DNA from 4 places in the Ihubacter massiliensis genome. Region 1 is predicted to be linked to each of the others. Evidence: riboswitches for the same ligand, from Rfam matches in the RefSeq annotation. Region 1 holds a riboswitch; each other region holds the start of a gene.
What was found. Region 1 has a riboswitch for molybdenum cofactor ahead of NIA71_RS12155 (molybdopterin-dependent oxidoreductase). Riboswitches for the same ligand answer to the same signal wherever they lie in the genome.

Region 2: another riboswitch for molybdenum cofactor. It lies ahead of NIA71_RS16520 (substrate-binding domain-containing protein); the one in region 1 lies ahead of NIA71_RS12155 (molybdopterin-dependent oxidoreductase).
Region 3: another riboswitch for molybdenum cofactor. It lies ahead of NIA71_RS06135 (fibronectin type III domain-containing protein); the one in region 1 lies ahead of NIA71_RS12155 (molybdopterin-dependent oxidoreductase).
Region 4: another riboswitch for molybdenum cofactor. It lies ahead of NIA71_RS09190 (molybdopterin-dependent oxidoreductase); the one in region 1 lies ahead of NIA71_RS12155 (molybdopterin-dependent oxidoreductase).

The regions. Positions count from the first base shown of each region.
Region 1 covers NZ_JAMXVH010000001.1:2,604,385-2,609,205, forward strand. Annotated here, with positions in the region: gene NIA71_RS12150 (radical SAM protein) at 1-1,061, opposite strand, end outside; molybdenum cofactor riboswitch at 1,385-1,512, shown strand; gene NIA71_RS12155 (molybdopterin-dependent oxidoreductase) at 1,592-4,507, shown strand; gene NIA71_RS12160 (pyridine nucleotide-disulfide oxidoreductase/dicluster-binding protein) at 4,597-4,821, shown strand, end outside.
Region 2 covers NZ_JAMXVH010000001.1:3,602,065-3,606,885, forward strand. Annotated here, with positions in the region: gene NIA71_RS16505 (C40 family peptidase) at 1-398, shown strand, start outside; gene NIA71_RS16510 (NlpC/P60 family protein) at 414-1,739, shown strand; gene NIA71_RS16515 (HesA/MoeB/ThiF family protein) at 1,736-2,425, shown strand; molybdenum cofactor riboswitch at 2,577-2,706, shown strand; gene NIA71_RS16520 (substrate-binding domain-containing protein) at 2,798-3,679, shown strand; gene NIA71_RS16525 (ABC transporter permease) at 3,758-4,453, shown strand; gene NIA71_RS16530 (ABC transporter ATP-binding protein) at 4,464-4,821, shown strand, end outside.
Region 3 covers NZ_JAMXVH010000001.1:1,334,039-1,338,859, reverse strand. Annotated here, with positions in the region: gene NIA71_RS06160 (YeeE/YedE thiosulfate transporter family protein) at 1-71, opposite strand, end outside; gene NIA71_RS06155 (sulfurtransferase TusA family protein) at 100-327, opposite strand; gene NIA71_RS06150 (YeeE/YedE thiosulfate transporter family protein) at 375-1,073, opposite strand; gene NIA71_RS06145 (LysR family transcriptional regulator) at 1,268-2,167, shown strand; gene NIA71_RS06140 (sulfurtransferase TusA family protein) at 2,123-2,389, opposite strand; molybdenum cofactor riboswitch at 2,835-2,955, shown strand; gene NIA71_RS06135 (fibronectin type III domain-containing protein) at 3,133-4,647, shown strand; gene NIA71_RS06130 (Ig-like domain-containing protein) at 4,770-4,821, shown strand, end outside.
Region 4 covers NZ_JAMXVH010000001.1:1,961,834-1,966,654, reverse strand. Annotated here, with positions in the region: gene NIA71_RS09200 (PD-(D/E)XK nuclease family protein) at 1-2,311, shown strand, start outside; gene NIA71_RS09195 (nitroreductase family protein) at 2,323-3,111, shown strand; molybdenum cofactor riboswitch at 3,289-3,411, shown strand; gene NIA71_RS09190 (molybdopterin-dependent oxidoreductase) at 3,621-4,821, shown strand, end outside.

The DNA of each region.
Region 1 (4,821 bases):
GTATCGCAGCAGCTGATGCCCGCCTCTTTTTCCTTTTTGCTGACCATACATGTTATACCGTCTTTTTCCTTTAAATAAGTACTGTAAAAGCAGCACAGGGTATGGCCGGTGGCGATGGGACAGAAATCCTCATAATGAAAGCCCGGACACTGGTTTTCAATTTCATGGAGCACATCGAACATGGTCACCCGGTTTTCATGGTCCGGGTCGGGATGCCTGCCGAAAAAGCTCACCGGTTGGAAATGGATCCCTTTGACAACGGCTATGTTCTCCAGCAGAAACTCCATCATTGCCCCGATGTTGTCCAAGTTGACGTTTCTGGCGACCGTCGGTACCAGCGTCACCGGCAGACCGGCTTTCCTGCAGTTTTCGATGGCTTGTTTCTTTTCTTTAAATAAAGGCTCTCCCCGCATCTGCATGTAAATCTCATCGGTGGTTCCATCAAACTGCATGAAAATCACCGATGCTCCCGCCTCTTTGAGCGCCGCGGCATACCCGGCCTCGCGGGCGATTCGCCTGCCGTTGCTGTTAATCTGTATGTATTCAAATCCTTTGGACCTGGCCATGCGGATGATCTGGGGCAGATCGTCGCGGACAGTGGGCTCCCCTCCTGACAGCTGAATGTTGAAAGGCCGTTCTTCCCCCAGCTCCACCAGCAGATCGAATTTTGCTTCCAGTTCTTTTAAGCTGGGATCGCCCGGTTCCTCCGAATCCATTTCCGCCCTTGCAAAGCAGAAGGGACAATGCTGATTGCACCGCTTGGTAATATCGATCAGCACGCAGCAGGCGGTCTGCAAATGGTTTTCGCAGGTGCCGCAGTGAAGGGGGCATTCATCCTGCCCGCTGCCCTTGGTCATCGCCGTTTTGGGCGGAATATTGACAACCGGATTTTTGATCCAATCCAGATAATCATCTGTGCGGTTTGAAACCAGTGCGCGAAATTCGCCATGTTCTTCACATGTTTTTTCAAAGAATACTTTGCCCTCCCGCTCTGTATAAAAAGCTTTGATCGGCTTTTCACAGACTGGGCATATGCTTTGAACTTCCGATAATCGTTTCATGTTTCTTCTCCTGTTCCTACTCTCCCCCAAACCGGTTGGGGGGACAAAGTATCTGTTTTTCATTCTATTATAAATTCCCAAAATGGGCAAGGGGCGACCGAAAATGTTTTGCAGGACCGGGCCGTAAGGCCGCCGGGGAGGTTCGCCGCCGGATCGAAAAGAGGCCGTTTTTACGGCAAATTGTAACAAATTTTTTACAAATTTAAGACAATTCAAATAATAGCTACTTAGTACTGGGCTTGACCGCAAGATTGTACTGAAATCAGGGTTTCCGCGGTTGACAGGCCCCTGAACGAACTGATAAAATGAAAACCGTAGTAACAATTCAATACACAATCCGATTTCCGAGCTCCTACGGCTTTTGAAAAAATGCTATGGAGGCGGAAACGTTGGGTTTATGTGGAAACATATGAGCCTCCCGCGTTTGGAAAGGTTCGTGTACCATTTCGAAACGCACGAAAAGGCCTTTGTTATTGGATGTGAAACGTTAAAGTATGTTCAATTGAAAAATTAATTGGAGGCAAATTATTATGAAATTGAGAAAAATGACGTTAAACATCAATGGTGCCGATCGAATGTTCATCTGTGATCCTGAAAAGGATACTCTGGCTGATGTTGTCAGACGTTTAGGGCTCACAGGTACAAAAGTTGGCTGCGGATCCGGCGTATGCGGTTCTTGTACCGTAATGCTGGACGGCAAACTAGTTCGTTCCTGTACGAAAAAGATCGCTAAGGTCGAAGAGTACAGCGAAGTAGTAACGATTGAAGGAATTGGAGCTCCCAGATATCTCCATCCGATTCAGGTAGCATTTATGCATGCCGGAGCCGTACAATGCGGATTCTGTACTCCAGGATTCATTGTATCGGCCTACGCGCTGCTTCAGGCTAACCCTGATCCGACCAGAGAAGAGGTAAGAGACTGGTTCCAGAAAAACAGAAACATCTGCCGCTGCACAGGCTATAAGCAGATCGTAGATGCTGTCATGAACGCTGCAAAGGTTATGAGAGGCGAATGCGCTCTGGAAGACATTATGGTAAAACTTCCGGAGAACAAAGAATATTACGGCCAGCCGCTGGTTCGTCCCGCTGCTCTGGCAAAGGTATGCGGACTTGCTGATTACGGCGACGACATTGAACTGAAGATGCCGGAGAACACGCTGCATGCCGTACTGGTACAGCCGAAAGTCGCCTTCCACGCAAAACTGAAAGCTATACATAAAGAAGAAGCAGAAAAAATGCCCGGCGTTTACAAGGTTGTTACAGCGGCCGATATCAAAGGCCCCAACAGACTTGGATTCATGCCGTTCACACCGAGAACTCTGGCTACCGGCCAGTCCCACCCAATCCTTGTTGAAGACAAGATCTTTAACTACGGTGATGTTGTAGCTCTGGTTGTAGCCGATACAAAGGCTCATGCCCAGGAAGCGGCAAAGAAAGTTACCATCGATTGGGAACAGCTGCCTGAATACAAGACTTATCTGGAAGCAGCTATGCCGGATGCCATGAGAATACATGACGATCATCCCAACGTATGGTCCGAACAGCCCAACGTTAAGGGCGCAGGACACGATACGCCGGAACTGATCGACGAGGCGCCTTATGTAGTAGAAGGTTCCTTCTATTCATCCAGAGAGCCCCATATGCCGATCGAAGGCGATACAGTACAGGCTTACTGGGGCGATGACGGCCTGCTGACCGTTCATTGCAAAGCGATGCAGATTTACTCCAACATCGGTGATATCGCAGAGGCGACCGGCCTTCCTGCAGAGAAGATCAGAGTCATCGAAAACCCGACAGGCGCTACCTTCGGCTGGGGTATCGCGGCAGCTACATATGCGATGGCAGCGATTGCCTGCATGGCATGCGACGATATGCCGGTAGCATTATCCATTACTTATCCTGAGTTCATGGCTCTGTCCGGAAAGCGCGCTCCGTCCTACACCAACGGAAGATTGGCCTGCGACAAGGACGGCAAGATCGTCGGAGCAGAATGGGATTGCGGTATGGACCACGGTTCCTACAACGAACTGGGCGACGACTTGATCACAAGACCGGCCAAGTTCATGTTCTTCCCATACAACATTCCCAACTGTCTGGGACTGACAAGAGTTGCCTGCACCAACCACAACTACGGAACTGCGTACAGAGGCTACGGATCACCACAGGCATACACAGCATCCGAGGCGCTGGTTGATATGATGGCTAAGAAGATTGGCATGGATCCGTTCGAATTCAGATATAAGAACATCGCAAGACCTGGAGATACCAACATCAACCAGTATCCTTTCCGTGAATACCCGATGGAAAAGATGATGGATATCTTAAAACCGATTTATGAGGAAGTAAAAGAAAGAGTTGCCAAAGAATCTACTCCTGAAAAGAAGAGAGGCGTAGGTATCGCATGGGGCGGATACAACGTAACAGAAGGTATCTTCGACCAGTGTACCGTTGCTCTGGAATTACTGCCCAACGGCAAATTTGCCAAATACGACACCTGGCAGGATCAGGGACAGGGCGGCGATGTAGGCGCTCTGGTTACCACTTTGGAAGCTCTCAAGCCTCTGGGTGTAACCCCTGACGACATCGTGCTGATTCAGAATGACTCCAAATTCTGTCCTGACTCCGGTGCTACCGCATCATCAAGACAGCATTACATGAACAGTAAAGCCGTTGTCATGGCTGCTGATGAACTGATGAACGCTATGAGAAAGCCGGACGGCACTTACAGAACCTATGATGAAATGGTTGCGGAAGGCATTCCGACCAAATATGAAACGCAGTACCAGAATCCGGAAGATATGACGCTGAAATATCTGGATCCGAATACAGGCGTAGGAAATCCGACTCCTGCCTTTACCTATGCTCTGCATATGGCAGAAGTTGAAGTTGACACCAAGACAGGCAAGGCTACTTGTATCGGTTACTGGTGTGTAGACGACGTTGGCGTTATCGGAAACATTGCTGCGGTTAACGGTCAGGCTTACGGCGGATTGTCCCACTGCATAGGCTTCGCTCTGACGGAAAATTATGAAGATGTCAAGAAGCACAGCAACATCGCCGGCGCAGGGATCCCGACTATCAAGGATATCCCGGACAACTTCAACCTGATCCATCACTGTACGCCGAGAAATACCAACCCGTTTGGTTCCTCCGGCGCATCCGAAGCATTCCAGTCCGCTGGACACATGGCTGTTATAAACGCCATCGACAATGCTTGCGGCGTAAGAATTTACGAAATCCCGGCTTACCCGGAAAAGATCAAGGAAGGTCTCGACAAGATCGCCAAGGGCGAAGAGGTTCTGCCTCCTAAGAAATACTTCCTGGGCTCGGATTTCTACGAAGAAATGGAATACATCAAGAACAATCCGATGGTTGACCTGTTCGAAGACATGTTCCCAGAGGATAAGAAGGAAGATTACGAGTCCATCACCAATATTCCAGACTAAACCACTTGATAAAAACAGCAAAACAATGATACAATCTTATCGGCTTAGGGGTAACCTTAAGCCGATACTTGTATGGAGAGATGATACTTATGAAGAGATATCTTAAAAACTTTGAAGACTGTATGGAAAAAGAAATTCCTTATTGCGTGGGCGACTGCCCCTTTGATATGGATATTCTAAATTTTATAGAAAAAACACGGCGGGGCGCTTTTAAAGCTGCCTTTAAGGTCTATCGCAACGCCACCGGCTTTCCCCGGATCGCCAATGCTCTTTGCGATGAACCCTGTAAAAAAGCCTGCCCGCGGAAAGACTGC
Region 2 (4,821 bases), 1.0 Mb from region 1:
CGGCCGACAAGGCATCTCAGGTTGTCTCTAGAGGCGGAGCAGCTATGGGAAGGGGCTCTGGTAAAGAAGTGGTTAATTATGCTCTGCAGTTCGTGGGCAATCCGTATGTATACGGCGGAACCAGCTTGACCAACGGAACCGACTGTTCCGGATTCACCATGAGCGTGTACGCCAAATTCGGCGTTTCACTTCCTCATTCATCCAGTGCGCAACGATCCTGCGGCAAGGAAGTACCTTACAGCGAAGCAAAACCAGGCGATATTATCTGTTATGCGGGACATGTAGCCATCTATATCGGAAATGGCAAGATCGTTCATGCCAGTACGCCGAGTACCGGAATTAAGGTCAGCAGCGCAACTTATAAAAACATCATTACTGTAAGAAGAATTATCGAGTAACAAAGGCAGGGGATTATGAGAGCAGCAATTTCAAAAAATAGAGGAAAGATGCTGAAGATTGCAGCAGCAGGTTTGAGTCTAGTGCTTCTAATTCTTGCAGTCTGTATCTATCTTCAGATGACAAAACCTTACGCTATTACGGATAATGGGGCCAGAATACAGGAACCATGGGCAGTAAAAATAGGCGATCAGGAAACGTTCATTGTTGCCAGTCAAAAAGAAGGACAGGCGGTCATCGACGGCATCAAACAAAAATACAGCACCGCCAATACCAAGAAAGGGGAGACTAGCCTTTCTCCGGAGATAACCGTGGAGAAAAAGGCGCTGAAACGCAGCGACGAGAAAGTGAACGTTGTGGAGGCGCAGGACGCGGTTGAGCAAATCTATACGGCGGCTGCGTCTGGTAACCCGATGGTAGCGGTTACGACGGTGGATCAAGTTTCGCGAACAGAAACGATTGCATATCAGACGGAATACCGAATCGATGATAACCTGGATAAAGGGCAGAAGAAAATTGTAGCCCAAGGACAGGAGGGCGGAAAACTAATCACTAGTCAAGTGGTTCGAGTAAATGGCAGCACGCTGTCAGAAGAAGTGATATCGGAAAAAGTAACGCGCCAGCCTGTAGCGATGGTAGTCGCCAAAGGCAATGATTCCGTAAAAGAAGACGGAACCTTGACAGCGGCAAAAGAAAAGGAAACGGCTAAGGCCCCAGATACGGAGCAGCCTAAGCCTGCGGAAGAACCAACGACAGAACCGCAGCAGCAGCCTGAACAGAAAGCACCCCAGCCGGCAACAGCGGCTGCGGCAAAAGAGCCAAGCAAAGCCACTCAGCCTGCGACTGAAGCGATAAAGCCGTCTGTGGACAATACCAAACCGTCCAAGCAGACAACGGAAAAACCGACCGCGAATACGGAAAAAGAGACGAGCACAGCAAAACCCGAGAAGGAGCCAACCACTCCTCCGGATAAGGAAACCAAACCCCCGGTTACGACCAATAAAGGACAGGCAGTCGTGGATTATGCCTTGCAGTTTGTCGGCAACCCGTATGTGTACGGTGGTTCCAGCCTGACAAACGGCACCGATTGTTCCGGTTTTACCATGAGTGTGTATGCCAAATTCGGCATCAAGCTTCCCCATTCCTCCAGCGCTCAGCGCTCCTGTGGAAGAGGGGTATCCTACAGCGAGGCAAAACCAGGTGATATTATCTGTTATGACGGCCACGTAGCGCTTTATATGGGAGGCGGTCAGATCGTCCACGCCAGCAATCCTACGGACGGGATTAAAATCAGCAAGGCGACTTATAAACCAATTCTAGCCGTAAGAAGGATCATTGAATGATGACTGCTGATAGATACGAGAGAAATATCGGTACAATTTCACTGGCAGAAAACGAGAAACTGCGAAACTCTTGGGTTTTGGTAGCTGGCTGCGGCGGCTTGGGAGGCCATGTAATCGAGGGTCTGGCCAGACTGGGAGTGGGTCAAATCACAGCCGTGGACGGAGACGTTTTTTCAGCCAGCAATTTGAACAGGCAGCTTCTCTCTACAGAAAGGACACTTGGACGCTACAAAGCCCTGGAAGCTCAGGAGAGGATTAAAATGGTCAACTCAGAGGTGCAGATCCATCCTTTGTGTCATTATATTGACGAGAACAATGTGGACGGCATTATAACGGATCGTTATGATGCCGTTGTCGATGCTTTGGATAATATAAAGGCCAGACGTCTTTTGGAACAAGGATGCCGGGAGCAAAAGCTCCCGTTGGTTCACGGTGCCATCGCCGGCTGGCATGGGCAGGCCGCGGTGATCATGCCGGGGGACGACCTCTTTGATAAAATCTACCCTGCTGGTTCTAATAAAGGTGCCGAGCAGGAAACTGGAAACCCAAGCTTCACGCCTGCAATGGTAGCAGCGGTCCAAGTGGCGGAGACCGTAAAGGTGCTCCTTGGAAAACCACAGATTTTGCGCAATCGTCTGCTGACCATCGATCTGCTCAATCAGGAATATGAAGTGATTCGATTCTGATCTGAATGTGGAAGATGTTTGAATCTAAGGGGAATTATGATAGTTTTATGGTAATTTGCCTTGACAGACGGGTTGATTTCATGCGAAAATACCAATGGCTGCTGAGATGACGCAGCGGGCCGGATCATTGCCCAAAATGATCCTTACAACTGAATAGAAAATGTTCCGAGTCAATACAGCCTAACCGTCCGCAGCAAAAGGCGCATGGCACTTGACCGTTCAGGGTCCTAGAGGAAACTCTCCGGCCTCCCAGTGTGGAAAGGAATACGATGTATGTCAAAATACAGAATATAACCTTTCATTTCAATGCAATGAAAGGTTTTTTGTTCTGTTTTTTGGGTAAATTATTTTTGTTACTGAGGAGGAGAAAAAATGAGAAGTAAGAAGAGAGTGTTTGCATGCGTGCTGGCGCTGATGATGGTATTTTCCACAGCAGCTATGCTGAGTGCATGCGGCAGCGGAGACGACAAAGAAGCGGCCAAAGAGCCGGCCAATCCCAAGCTGATTTTGGCAACCACCACCAGCACCAAGGACAGCGGACTTTTAGATTCGATTCTGCCTGAATTCGAGAAGGAAAGCGGCTACAAAGTTGACGTTGTATCCGTAGGATCCGGCGAAGCCATGGCAATGGGCGAAAAGGGCGAAGCAGACGTACTGCTCGTACACTCACCTGCTGCTGAAAAGGAATATGTGGAAGGCGGCCATGCGGACAAAGACGGAAGACTGGACGTTATGTACAATGACTTTGTTGTACTGGGACCAAAGGATGATCCGGCGGCCATCGAAAAGAACGCAAAAGAAGACGCAATTAAGGCTTTCACAACCATTAAGGACCAGAAAAAAAAGTTCGTATCCAGGGCAGATGACTCCGGTACCCACAAGAAAGAACTTTCTATTTGGGAAAAGGCAAAGATTGAACCGAAAGGCGACTGGTACATCGAAGCTGCGGCTGGAATGGGCGATGTAATCACCATGACCGATGAAATGGTGGGCTACACCCTTTCCGATCGTGCAACCTGGCTCAACGTGGGCAAAAACACTCAGCTGAAGATCGTCAGCGAAAAAGACCCAAGCGGCGTGCTCAACAACCAGTACGGCGTTATCTGTGTAAATCCTGAAAAGAATGAAAACATCAACGCTGAGGGTGCGAAAGCATTCCAGAACTGGATCGTTTCAGAAGCAACACAGAAGCTGATCGGTGAATACGGAGTGGAAGAATATGGACAGGCTCTGTTCGTTCCCAACGCAAAATAACGGATTTGATAAGCAAAGGACGGGAGACAATCCTGTCCTTTTTTGATATAATAGGACTGATTTGAGAAAGGATCATTTATGGATGCAATTGGACATGGAATTATCGAAGCCTTTAAACTGATCTTTGCCGGCGACGGGGAAATTTTTGAAATCGTAGGGCTATCTCTCTACGTTTCTTGCTTTTCTGTGGTGTTTTCCACTTGCGCTGGCATACCTCTGGGTATTCTCCTGGGAACGCACCAATTCAGAGGCAAAGGCGTCGTAGTCAGATTAATTTACACCTTTATGAGCCTGCCCCCTGTCATCGCGGGATTGACGGTATTTCTGATTCTGATGCGGAGAGGACCGCTGGGAAGTTTGCAGCTGAATTATACGGTGACGGCGATGATTATCGCTCAAATCTGCCTTGTGACGCCCATCATCATCGGCCTGACTTACAATTTGGTAAAAGAAAAGGCGCCTGTAGTAAACCGCCTGGGCATGACCCTGGGAGCGGAACGGCTGGACCGGATGAAACTGCTCATTTACGAGATGCGCGTGGGCATTACCACGGCTGTTGTTACCGGATTTGGCAGGGCCATCTCCGAAGTGGGAGCCGTTATGATTGTCGGCGGCAATATCAAAGGACAGACCCGGGTTATGACCACCTATATTTCAGAATTGAAAGGCATGGGAAACTATGACCGCGCCATAGCCGTGGGCATTATCCTGCTGACCCTTTCATTTTTGGTAAACGCTGTATTGTATAATTTTCAGGAACGGGAAAGCAGATAGGAGGTGCGGCTTGGAACTGAGATTTGAAGAGCTGACACGGGCATATGAAGGAAAAAAAGTGCTGGATCTGAAAGCAGGAGCCATTGTCAGCGGCAGCAGGACCGGGGTCATCGGGCCTAACGGAGCCGGAAAGAGCACGCTGCTCAACCTGATCGGCGGACTGGACCGGGCTGACGGGGGCCGGATTTATTACGATGGACAAAAACAAATTCCAAAGAATGAAATTACTCAGGTCTTCCAGACCCCTTATTTGATTACGACCACCGTAGAAAAAAATATTGCCTACCCGCTGAAGCTGCGGGGATGGGGTGAAGATGAAATTGAGGAAAGAGTCGCCCAGCTCTGCCAGGAGCTGGATTTAACCGGCA
Region 3 (4,821 bases), 1.3 Mb from region 1:
TAAGTCATAGGCTCCTTCAATAGACGTTTGTAAACGGGATTAGCCCCTAACTTATTCCAAAACTCTTTCAATTATGTTCACCGCCTTTTCTCAGGGTAATCATTTGGTCTTCTCAATTACAACTTCCCATTCACCATCATCCACTTCGTCGATATCCACATTGTGTCCCTGTGTTCTCGCCCATTCCGGGACATTTTTCATTGCGCAGCTGTGGTCGATTGCCACAAAAAGAACATCGCCAACTTCCAGCTCATTCATTTTTTTCTCCACCTTCATGAGTGGTACCGGACAAGCTTCTCCTAAACAATCCAATTCATATTCAGCCATTTTTTAAATCCTCCTGTTCATGTTTTAACAAATTATCCTTATAATATTTACTCAATGGAACCTAGTTTTTTCTTTTGCCAACTAAGGGCGGCGAGATAAAGCAGCAGAATAATCACTCCTTGGACAACCAGTGCTCCAGCCCATCCGAATACATCGGGCAAAAAAATCTTTGGTGCGTTTGTTTCCAGATTGCTCCAGAAAGCGCCCATATCGTGGCCTCCCCACAGAGAGCCGACGATAAAAAATACCAGCGCAAGCATCTGCATTGTAAATCCTTCACCGATACGCATCAGTGTTCCGCTGGCGCATCCTCCGGCGATTACCATCCCAATTCCGAACATGGTCGCTCCCAGTATTAGGGGGATGCTGATCGGATGCACAGCACCGGCTCCGGGAATGTCACTGCCGCTCAGATAAGCACTGTATTTGATGGCAGTGAAACCTAAAGTGGTCAGTGCAAATGCGATCAGTACAGCTCTTGTCAGGGAAGTACTGCCGGTAATCCACGGGTCCCGCATAGAAGCGGTAAAACAGAATCTGGATCGCTGAAGGACATATCCGAATGCGATTCCGAATATCCAGCCGATTGCGGCAGTGGTACTGCCGCGATTTACCAGCCATGCGATTAAGATGATTCCGATGGTAACCAGAATCGCATAAGGAATCTGGCTTTTTTTTGGTTTGCGGGGTGTCCGTTTTCTGGGACTGCGCTCTATGGACGATGGTTTACTCTGGCCTTCACCCATTTTCGTTTCTCCTTTCTATCACTGTTAATTCTTTGACGATGACTATGGGATCATTATAGCATGGGCGTAATTAATCGGGTAATCGTAATACGTGAAGCTATATTAGAAAATCTTATGACAATTCAGATTGTTGTGATATAATAATGGGCATAGTTATGGGATAACCCTGGTGTAAGATAGGATTGGAGGTAGGGATGAATATCGATACTCTGTTTATGTTTATTGAAATTATTAACAATGGAAGTATTACAAAGGCAGCCGAACGTCTTCACGTATCGCAGTCCGCACTGAGCCAGCAAATCAAGTCAATGGAAAATTCCTTTGGCTGCCGGCTGCTTGACAGGAGTAATCAGGGCGTGAGCATGACTCCTGCCGGTGAACTAGTATATCAGCGTGCCCAGGAAATTTTGGGCGTTTATCAGACACTGGTCAACCAACTGGAACTTTTGCAGAAAAAGGATCGTTGTTTCCATATCCTTTCCATGGATGTGATTTATACTTATGCACTGCCTTGTGCGCTGTTTCAAATACAGAAAAAATTTCAAGAAGTCCGCTTGGAGACGAAAGTAATGTCCAGCGCACAGATCGAACAAAAAATCAATGCCGGTCAGGGTGATATTGGATTTATCGTCGGGCCTCCTGCAAATAAAGAATTATATAGCCGTTTTATGTTCTCTGATCCAGTGCATTTGGTCATGACTCCGAGAACGCACAAACGAAAGAAAATGGACTTGGATGAATTGCAACAACTACCGATGATGATGATCAGCGGCAGTCACAGAACCCAGCAGAAGCTGGATGGGTATCTCGCTCAAAAAGGAGTTTCCAGGCAGCAAATGAATGTGACCTGCCAATTTGAATCCTTTGAGTCGGCAAAACAGTCGGTAGTCAATGGGATGGGAGCAGCTTTTCTCCCATATTCGTCCATAAAGAAAGAATTGTATAACAAACAGTTGGAAATTATCGAAATAGAAGAGTTTGAATTTAAGTTTCGTTACTATTTAATCAAAAATCCAAAATCTCAACAGGAAGATGTACAAATAAAAGATTTATTTGCCTATCTGGAACGAATGCTTGACTCGATGATTTGCTGACTCGGGAGCGCTGCGGATGGTGATTTCCCAGATACCGTTCATCACCTCCTCGCATGAACAGACCAGTTCTTTGGCCCTGCAGAATTCTTGAACGGATTTGCAGGTACAACTATGATCCGTTACGAGCATAACCTCTTCACCCTGCCCGATGACCGACAGTTCGTTTTGCAGCCGCATGACAGGAATGGGGCAGATTTGGCCTAAACAATCGAGTTTCTTCATATAAACGCCTCCTTTAACAAAGATTCTATATATCATAGAACAAAAATAAGCAAAAGTAAATGCCAAGTAAAACGTATTCGCGAGCTGGTAAATAAAAATAGGCTGATAAGAATTTCCAGATCCAACGGTGTACAGTGGGATCAGCCAGCGGATGTTTTTACGCACTACGTTACCGGCAACAGTACCTTGCAAAGAGTCGCCCCCTTACGGGCGACATGTGGAAATAGGAATCTTTGATTCCGTCATTTCCACGTTTTTTATAAAAGATTAGAAAATGTTGGTAAGACAACGGAAATTTGTCGTTTGCTGTAGTATAATAGGGATAAAGAAAGCACATCATGTCTCATAATGAAGAAAAAAATCGAAGAAGTAAGAAAAAACTTGCGAAAAGATACGAGCTATAATACAATGTAACTGAATCTAGTAAATTTTGGATTATAAAAGTAAATATTGATGGTTCCGAACGTGAAAACCTAAAGGCTTTGGCCTATGGTTGAGCGTCGATGGGTAATACTGGAAACGGTGCTGCCTCCCGTGTTTTGGAAAGGAATGATGTATCAGAGGTAAATCACTCTTTCCCGTTTTTTAGGAAAGAGTTTTATTTTTTATATGCATTCCTTATTTTTGTGGCAACAAGTTTATCGATTTAAAATGTTAAAGTGAAGTGCGTGATACTTCTTTTGCATTTCGAGATGTGAGGCGTTCTATCAACTTATTCGTATATTGAACGAGGAGGATGAAAAATGAATCTTGCAAAAGGCAAAAAGAGGATCACTGTCAGTGTAGTAACGGCCCTGATGATGGTCATGGTCATGGTGCCGGGAATGGCGTTCGCAAACACAGCAGGGAATACGGCTCTATCCCAGACATCACAGAACCAGGGCATGTTCGTAAACTATATAGATGCTTCCGTTAATTCTAAGGATAGCAGAATTGGACAATATGGTACAACGAATATAAAACAGTATTTTTTCAATGGGGCAGATATAGAAAAAGAGAACGGCGGTATGGCAGATGATAGCCATCCGTATGTGAATTCTTATGCCTATAACTATTCGATTATGACCGACACGTCCGTTAGCGCATACTGGGACAACTATATTCAGGGAACTTTAAATCCGACCCAACCCATTAAGTTTGGATTTTTCCTGGGCGGTTCACAGACTGCCAAGTGCAATGACCAAATTATGGCTAGTAATATTATTCCCAAGATGAGCATTCAGAAGACGGACGGCACGGTTGTCCTGACAGGTACTCAGATTTACAAGGGCTGGAAACATCAGAGGCTGGCCAATGGCGGGGGAACTGGTTCCGGACCGCTCAGAGGGTTCGATGTATTTTTGGAGATTCCTGCTAACGCATTAGCTGCTAATACACAGTATGTACTGGTCTTTGAGTCAGGCATGGGCGTACAGACATTGCTGGATAAAAAGATTGTTTTCCATTTTTCCACAGATGCTTTTGCACAGAGCATTTCCCTGGGAAGTAAAGTAACCTTAAAAGAAGGCCAGACTAAAACATTAAAGGCCGCCATTAAGCCTGAAAATGTAAAAGAAAAAGCAGTAACATGGACTTCGGCAGACAAAGCAGTTGCCGTAGTTGATTCCAATGGTGAAGTCAAAGCGATGAAAGCAGGCAAAACGACAATTACGGCAGTAACAAAGGATGGAACAAATCTGAAGGCTTCCTGTCCAGTGGAAGTAACTCCCGTAATTGCGAAAGTATCATTAAAAGCAGTTTCGTCCAGCTACAATCGTGTAAAGCTGACCTGGTCAAAAGCTGCAAAGGCCGATGGTTATACCGTCTATCGATATAACGCAAAATCGAAGAAATACAAGCCTGTAAAACATACAACTGCCCGCAGCTATGTCGGAAAAAATCTGAAAACAGGAAAGACGTACGCATATAAAGTGAGGGCTTATCGGCTTGTCAATGGACAAAAAGTTTATGGCAGCTACTCTGCAAAGAAATCAATAAGGCCGGTGCCTTCCAAACCGGCCTTGAAAGTAAAGGCAGGGAAAAGAAAAGCTACGGCAAAGTGGAGTAAAGTTTCAGGTGCGGATAAATATGTATTGCATAGAAGCACAAGCAAAAATGGCAAATATATAAAAGCAAGCATCACAGTAAAGAACAAATATACGGATAAGGGCCTCAAAAAAGGAAAGCGGTATTACTACAAAGTCCGCGCGTATAAAGTGGTGGACGGTAAGAAGGTATACGGAAAGACGTCACAATTGAAGACTGTAAAGGTTAAATAAATGTTTTGGTGTAAACCGGCCCATCCATTTAGCCTACTAAACAAATGATAATTCCTTTGCATCCGGCGATGCAGAGTAATTATATATAGCTTATTATTACATTTAAAAAGGAGGACGAAAAAATGAATCTTGCAAAAAGCAATAAGAGGATCATTGTCAGCGTCGTAATGGCGT
Region 4 (4,821 bases), 640 kb from region 1:
GGAAACCAGAGGCGCCATTGTCAAGCGCATCTTTGCCCAGTACGGCATGGAGCTGTTTTTGGATAAAAAACAGAGCATCCTCCATAACCCGGCCTCGGTGTTCATTCTGTCCCTTTTGGACATCAGCAGCAAAGGGTACCGAAGCGAGGATGTGTTCCGGCTGCTGAAAACCGGACTGACGGATCTCGGCTGGGATGAAATCGAGGAGCTGGAAAACTACGCCAGGAAATTCCGCATCCGGGGAAGCAAGTGGAAAAAACCGTTTACCAGAGGCGCAGGAGAATACGGACAGGAAGCCCTTTCCCGGCTGGAGGATTCCCGCATCCGGTTCGTATCGCTGATCGAAACCTTTTCTGAGAAATTCAAACAAGGCTCTACGGTAAAGGAGCGGGTGAGAGCGCTGTATACCTATCTGGCTGAGGACTGCGGCCTGCCGGGAAAACTGGAAGGGATGATTGGAAAGCAGGAAGAGCAGGGATTTCTCACAGCCGCGGAGGAAACCGCCCAAGTGTGGGGGCTGGTGATGGATGTATTGGACCAGTTCGTGGAAATCGTGGGCGAGGAAACCATTTTGGCCGGCAGCTTCGGTGATATTTTTAAGGCCGGGCTGGAATCCATCGAGGTGGGCCTGCTGCCGCCTTCGGCTGACGGTTTGATCATGGGAACCATGCAGCGGACTAGGAGCGGACATGTGAAGGCGATGCTGATTCTGGGAGCCAATGAAGGCTTGCTGCCTGCATCGGCGCCTGCGGACAGCATTCTAAGCGAGGACGAAAAACATTATCTGGCCCAGCAGGAAATCGAAATCTGCAAAGTGGATGAGATCCGCCTCCAGGAAGAAAAACTGGCCATCTATAAGAATCTGGCCAGGCCCAAGACACGGCTGTGGATCAGCTATTCGGCCTCGGACGGCGACGGCCGGGAACTGAAACCCTCTCCCATATTTAACAAGCTGCAGAGCATCTATCCGGGGCTTGAGGTGGAAACCGACCTGGTGAGCAGAGGAAAGCCCCTGGAGCTTTTGCAGGCGGAAAAGGCGGCTGTGGAGCATTTGACCGGGGCCCTGCGGCGGACCATGGACAGCGGCGAGCTGGATCCCCAGTGGCAGTCGGCCATCGCCTGGTACCGGGAAAACCGAAATCTGGCTCAGCTGGAAGAAGGACTCTTTTTCACCAATGAGCAGGAGCATATATCAGGAGATTTCGTGGAAGCCCTTTATAAAAAGGAGGTGCCCCAGGAAATGACGGTCAGCCCGTCCCGGCTGGAACAATACAGTCGCTGCCCCTTTGCTCATTTTGTGGGATATGGCCTGCGGCCCCAGGAGCAGCGAATCTATGAAATGGGCGGCCGGGAGATCGGCGATCTGTATCACACCTGCCTGATGGAGATCTCCAGGTGGCTGACCGATGACGGCATCCCGGTGAACGATCCCGCATCCCGCTGGATGACTGTGTCAAAAGAGGAATGCGATAAAAAGATCGGGAGCATCCTTTCGCGGGAGGCGCTTTTGTACCGGGAGGGCATGCTCTCCTCCGGCAGTGAAGAGGCCTATCGAACCAAGCGGCTCCATGAGATTTGCAGTGAAATCAGCTGGGTTCTCATCGACCATGTAAGGCGGGGCAGCATCCGAACCATTGCCTTTGAACAGGCATTCGGCAGAGGAAGGAGCATTCCGCCGGTGATAGTAGAAACCAGCCAGGGAGACGTCTTTATTGAAGGTAAGATCGACCGGGTAGATCTGTTGGATGACGGCCGGGTCAAGGTCATCGATTACAAGACGGGTAATGAAACCTTCCGTGTCCATGAAGCAGAAAAGGGATTTCGCCTCCAGCTGATGCTTTATTTAAAAGCCGCCCAGCAAAAAGAGCGGGAACCTGCCGGCGTGTTCTACTTTCTCATCAGCGAACCATCTGTGAGCGCAGATGCGATCAAACCCGAGGAGCTTGGGGAGAAGGTGGAGCAGGAAGCAAAGAAAGCGTGCAAGATGGACGGGGTCATGGTGGATGATCCCCAGGTGATCCGGGACATTGCCGGAGATTTTTCCGGGTATTCGGACGTGGTTCCCATTCGCCAGACACAGAAGGGCTTTTCCGGGACCGGGGCCGGAAAACTGCTGGATGAGGAAACCTTTTTACAGCTGCAGGAAAAGGTGGATGAGACAGTGAGCGAGCTGTGCCAGGAGCTGCTTTCGGGGAACATCGCCGTAAAGCCGAAAAAATCCGGTCAGGTGAGCGCCTGCACCTATTGTAAGTACAAGGGCATCTGCCAGTTTGACCTGGCCTTTGAAGGATGCAGATATGAAATTATTTAAATGGAGGTTGAATGATGATAAAATTTGATATGGAAAAGTGTGTTGAATGCCTGAAATGTGTATCCGTATGCCCCTTTACCGTGCTGGGGGAAAAGGATGGAAGGCCCCAGCTGAGAGAGGGAAAGGCTTGTCTCAAATGTATGCACTGCGCGGCTGCATGTCCCCAAAACGCCATTTGCTGGGATGACAAACCGGCTGTACTTGACCGAACTTTGCCCGCACTTTCCCAGGGCTTTGCCGAAGACTTGGATAACCACATCCTGACCAGAAGATCCTATCGCCATTTCAAGCAGACGCCGCCCGACCGGGAGCTGGTGCGCCACGCATTGGAAATGGCAGCCTGGGCGCCCAGCGCCAAAAACCAGCATCCGGCCAAGTGGATGGTCATCGATTCCAAAGAGGTGATTGAAAAAATGATGGGGTACATATTGGACTATGTGAAAGAAACGGGAACATCTCCGGAAATCGCCAGCGAATATGAAGAGGGCAACAATGTGGTTATGGGAACAGCGCCCATACTGATTCTGTGCTATGGAAGAAATAACGCCATTAATTCGCCGGCCGATACGGCCATCGCCATGACCACTGCCGAACTGGTCCTTCAAGCTAGAGGCATCGGAACCTGCTGGGCCGGCTATTTGACAAGAATGTGCAACGCGATCCCCCAGATCCGGGAACTTCTGCCGCCGCTGCCAGACAACAACAGCTTTTACGGCGCTTTCATGGCTGGCTATCCCCAGCAGGAAGAATACTTCCATATCCCGGAACGGTTAAAACGGGAAGACATAAAATGGGTATAAAGTAGTAGAAAAAACTTTCTCAAAACAAATATCCAATTTACAATAAATGAGATTAATTCTCAAGGATTTTAAAATTAGCAACTTGATTTGCAGTAAAATCGCAAAATAGTACAAAAATAATGGTTTCTCCTGTTGACATACAGGAGAACAAACTGATAAAATGTTGTCAATGTAACAGATAAGATAGAGATCCGAGTCCCGAATTCCTTCGCTGCGGAACGCATGGAATCGGGACCAATGGGTTCACTGCGGAAACGCGTGGGCCTCCCGTGTTTGGAAAGGATGGATGATCTGGCAGCCAGGCCGAAACCGTCGGCTTTGCGGCAGTCGTTTATATGCAGCAGCCGAGCTGATTGGAATGTAGGGTTTCTTTAGCTGCGCAGTACATATGTTTTGAGGAGCAGATCGCAACCTAGACCTTTCCGCACAAATGAGCGGAGGGTCTTTATTTTTTCAGATTGTTACCAAGTTAAAACAAGTTTTATTGGAAAAATCGGAGGCAAGCTATTATGAATTTGAAGAAAATGACCCTGAACATCAACGGCGCGGACCGTATGTTCATCTGCGATCCCGAAAAGGACACGCTGGCATCCGTACTGCGTCGTCTGGGCCTGACTGGAACGAAAGTAGGCTGCGGTACCGGCGTATGCGGAGCATGCTCTGTTATTCTGGACGGAAAAGTAATCCGTTCCTGTACCAGAAAGATCAAGAATGTTAAAGAATACAGTTCCGTTATGACGATCGAAGGAATCGGAACAGTACTGAACCCGCATCCGCTCCAGTATGCATGGGTACATCTCGGAGCCGTACAGTGCGGATTCTGCGTACCTGGATTTATTGTATCTGCTTATCAGCTGCTACTGGACAATCCAAACCCGACAAGAGAAGATGTTCGTGATTGGTTCCAGAAACATAGAAATGTCTGCAGATGCACTGGTTACAAGCAGATTGTGGACGCTGTTATGGAAGCGGCTGCGATTATGCGCGGAGAAAAGACATTTGACGATATTACTTATGACTGGTCAAAGGATGTAGGCGATTTCTACGGCAAACCGCTCATCAGACCCAATGCCATGCCTAAGGCCTGCGGTGTATGCGACTACGGTGATGATGTAGAACTGCACATGCCGGAAGAAACACTCAAGGTTGAACTGGTTCAGCCAAGAAAGTACAGCCACGCGAAGATTATCAACATCGATTGCAGCGAAGCGGAAAAAATGCCTGGCGTAGTAAAGATTGTTACTGCTGAAGATGTAAAAGGTGCAAACAGACTGATGACCTATGCTTTCTCAGAAAGAACGGTTGAAATGCAGCAGGCGCATCACGTTTTGGCTGAAGATGAAATCCTTTATTATGGTGATGTTGTTGCGCTGGTATGCGCAGACACAAGAGCGCATGCAAAAGCCGCGGCAGACGCAGTAAAGGTTGAACTTGAGCCGCTGCCTGAATATATGAATTATCTGGAAGCTGTTACTCCGGACGCTGAGAAAATCCATGACTGGATGCCGGATACATACGGTAAAAACATTTACTCCGAGCTTCCTGTACTCAAGGGCGATCATGAGAAGGTTCCGGAAATCATCGGCGATGCTGCATACTCGGTAGAGGGTTCCTTCTATTCATCCAGAGAGCCGCATATGTCCATCGAAGGTGATGTTATGCAGGCATACTATGATGAAGATGACAACCTTTGCATCCACTGCAAGACGA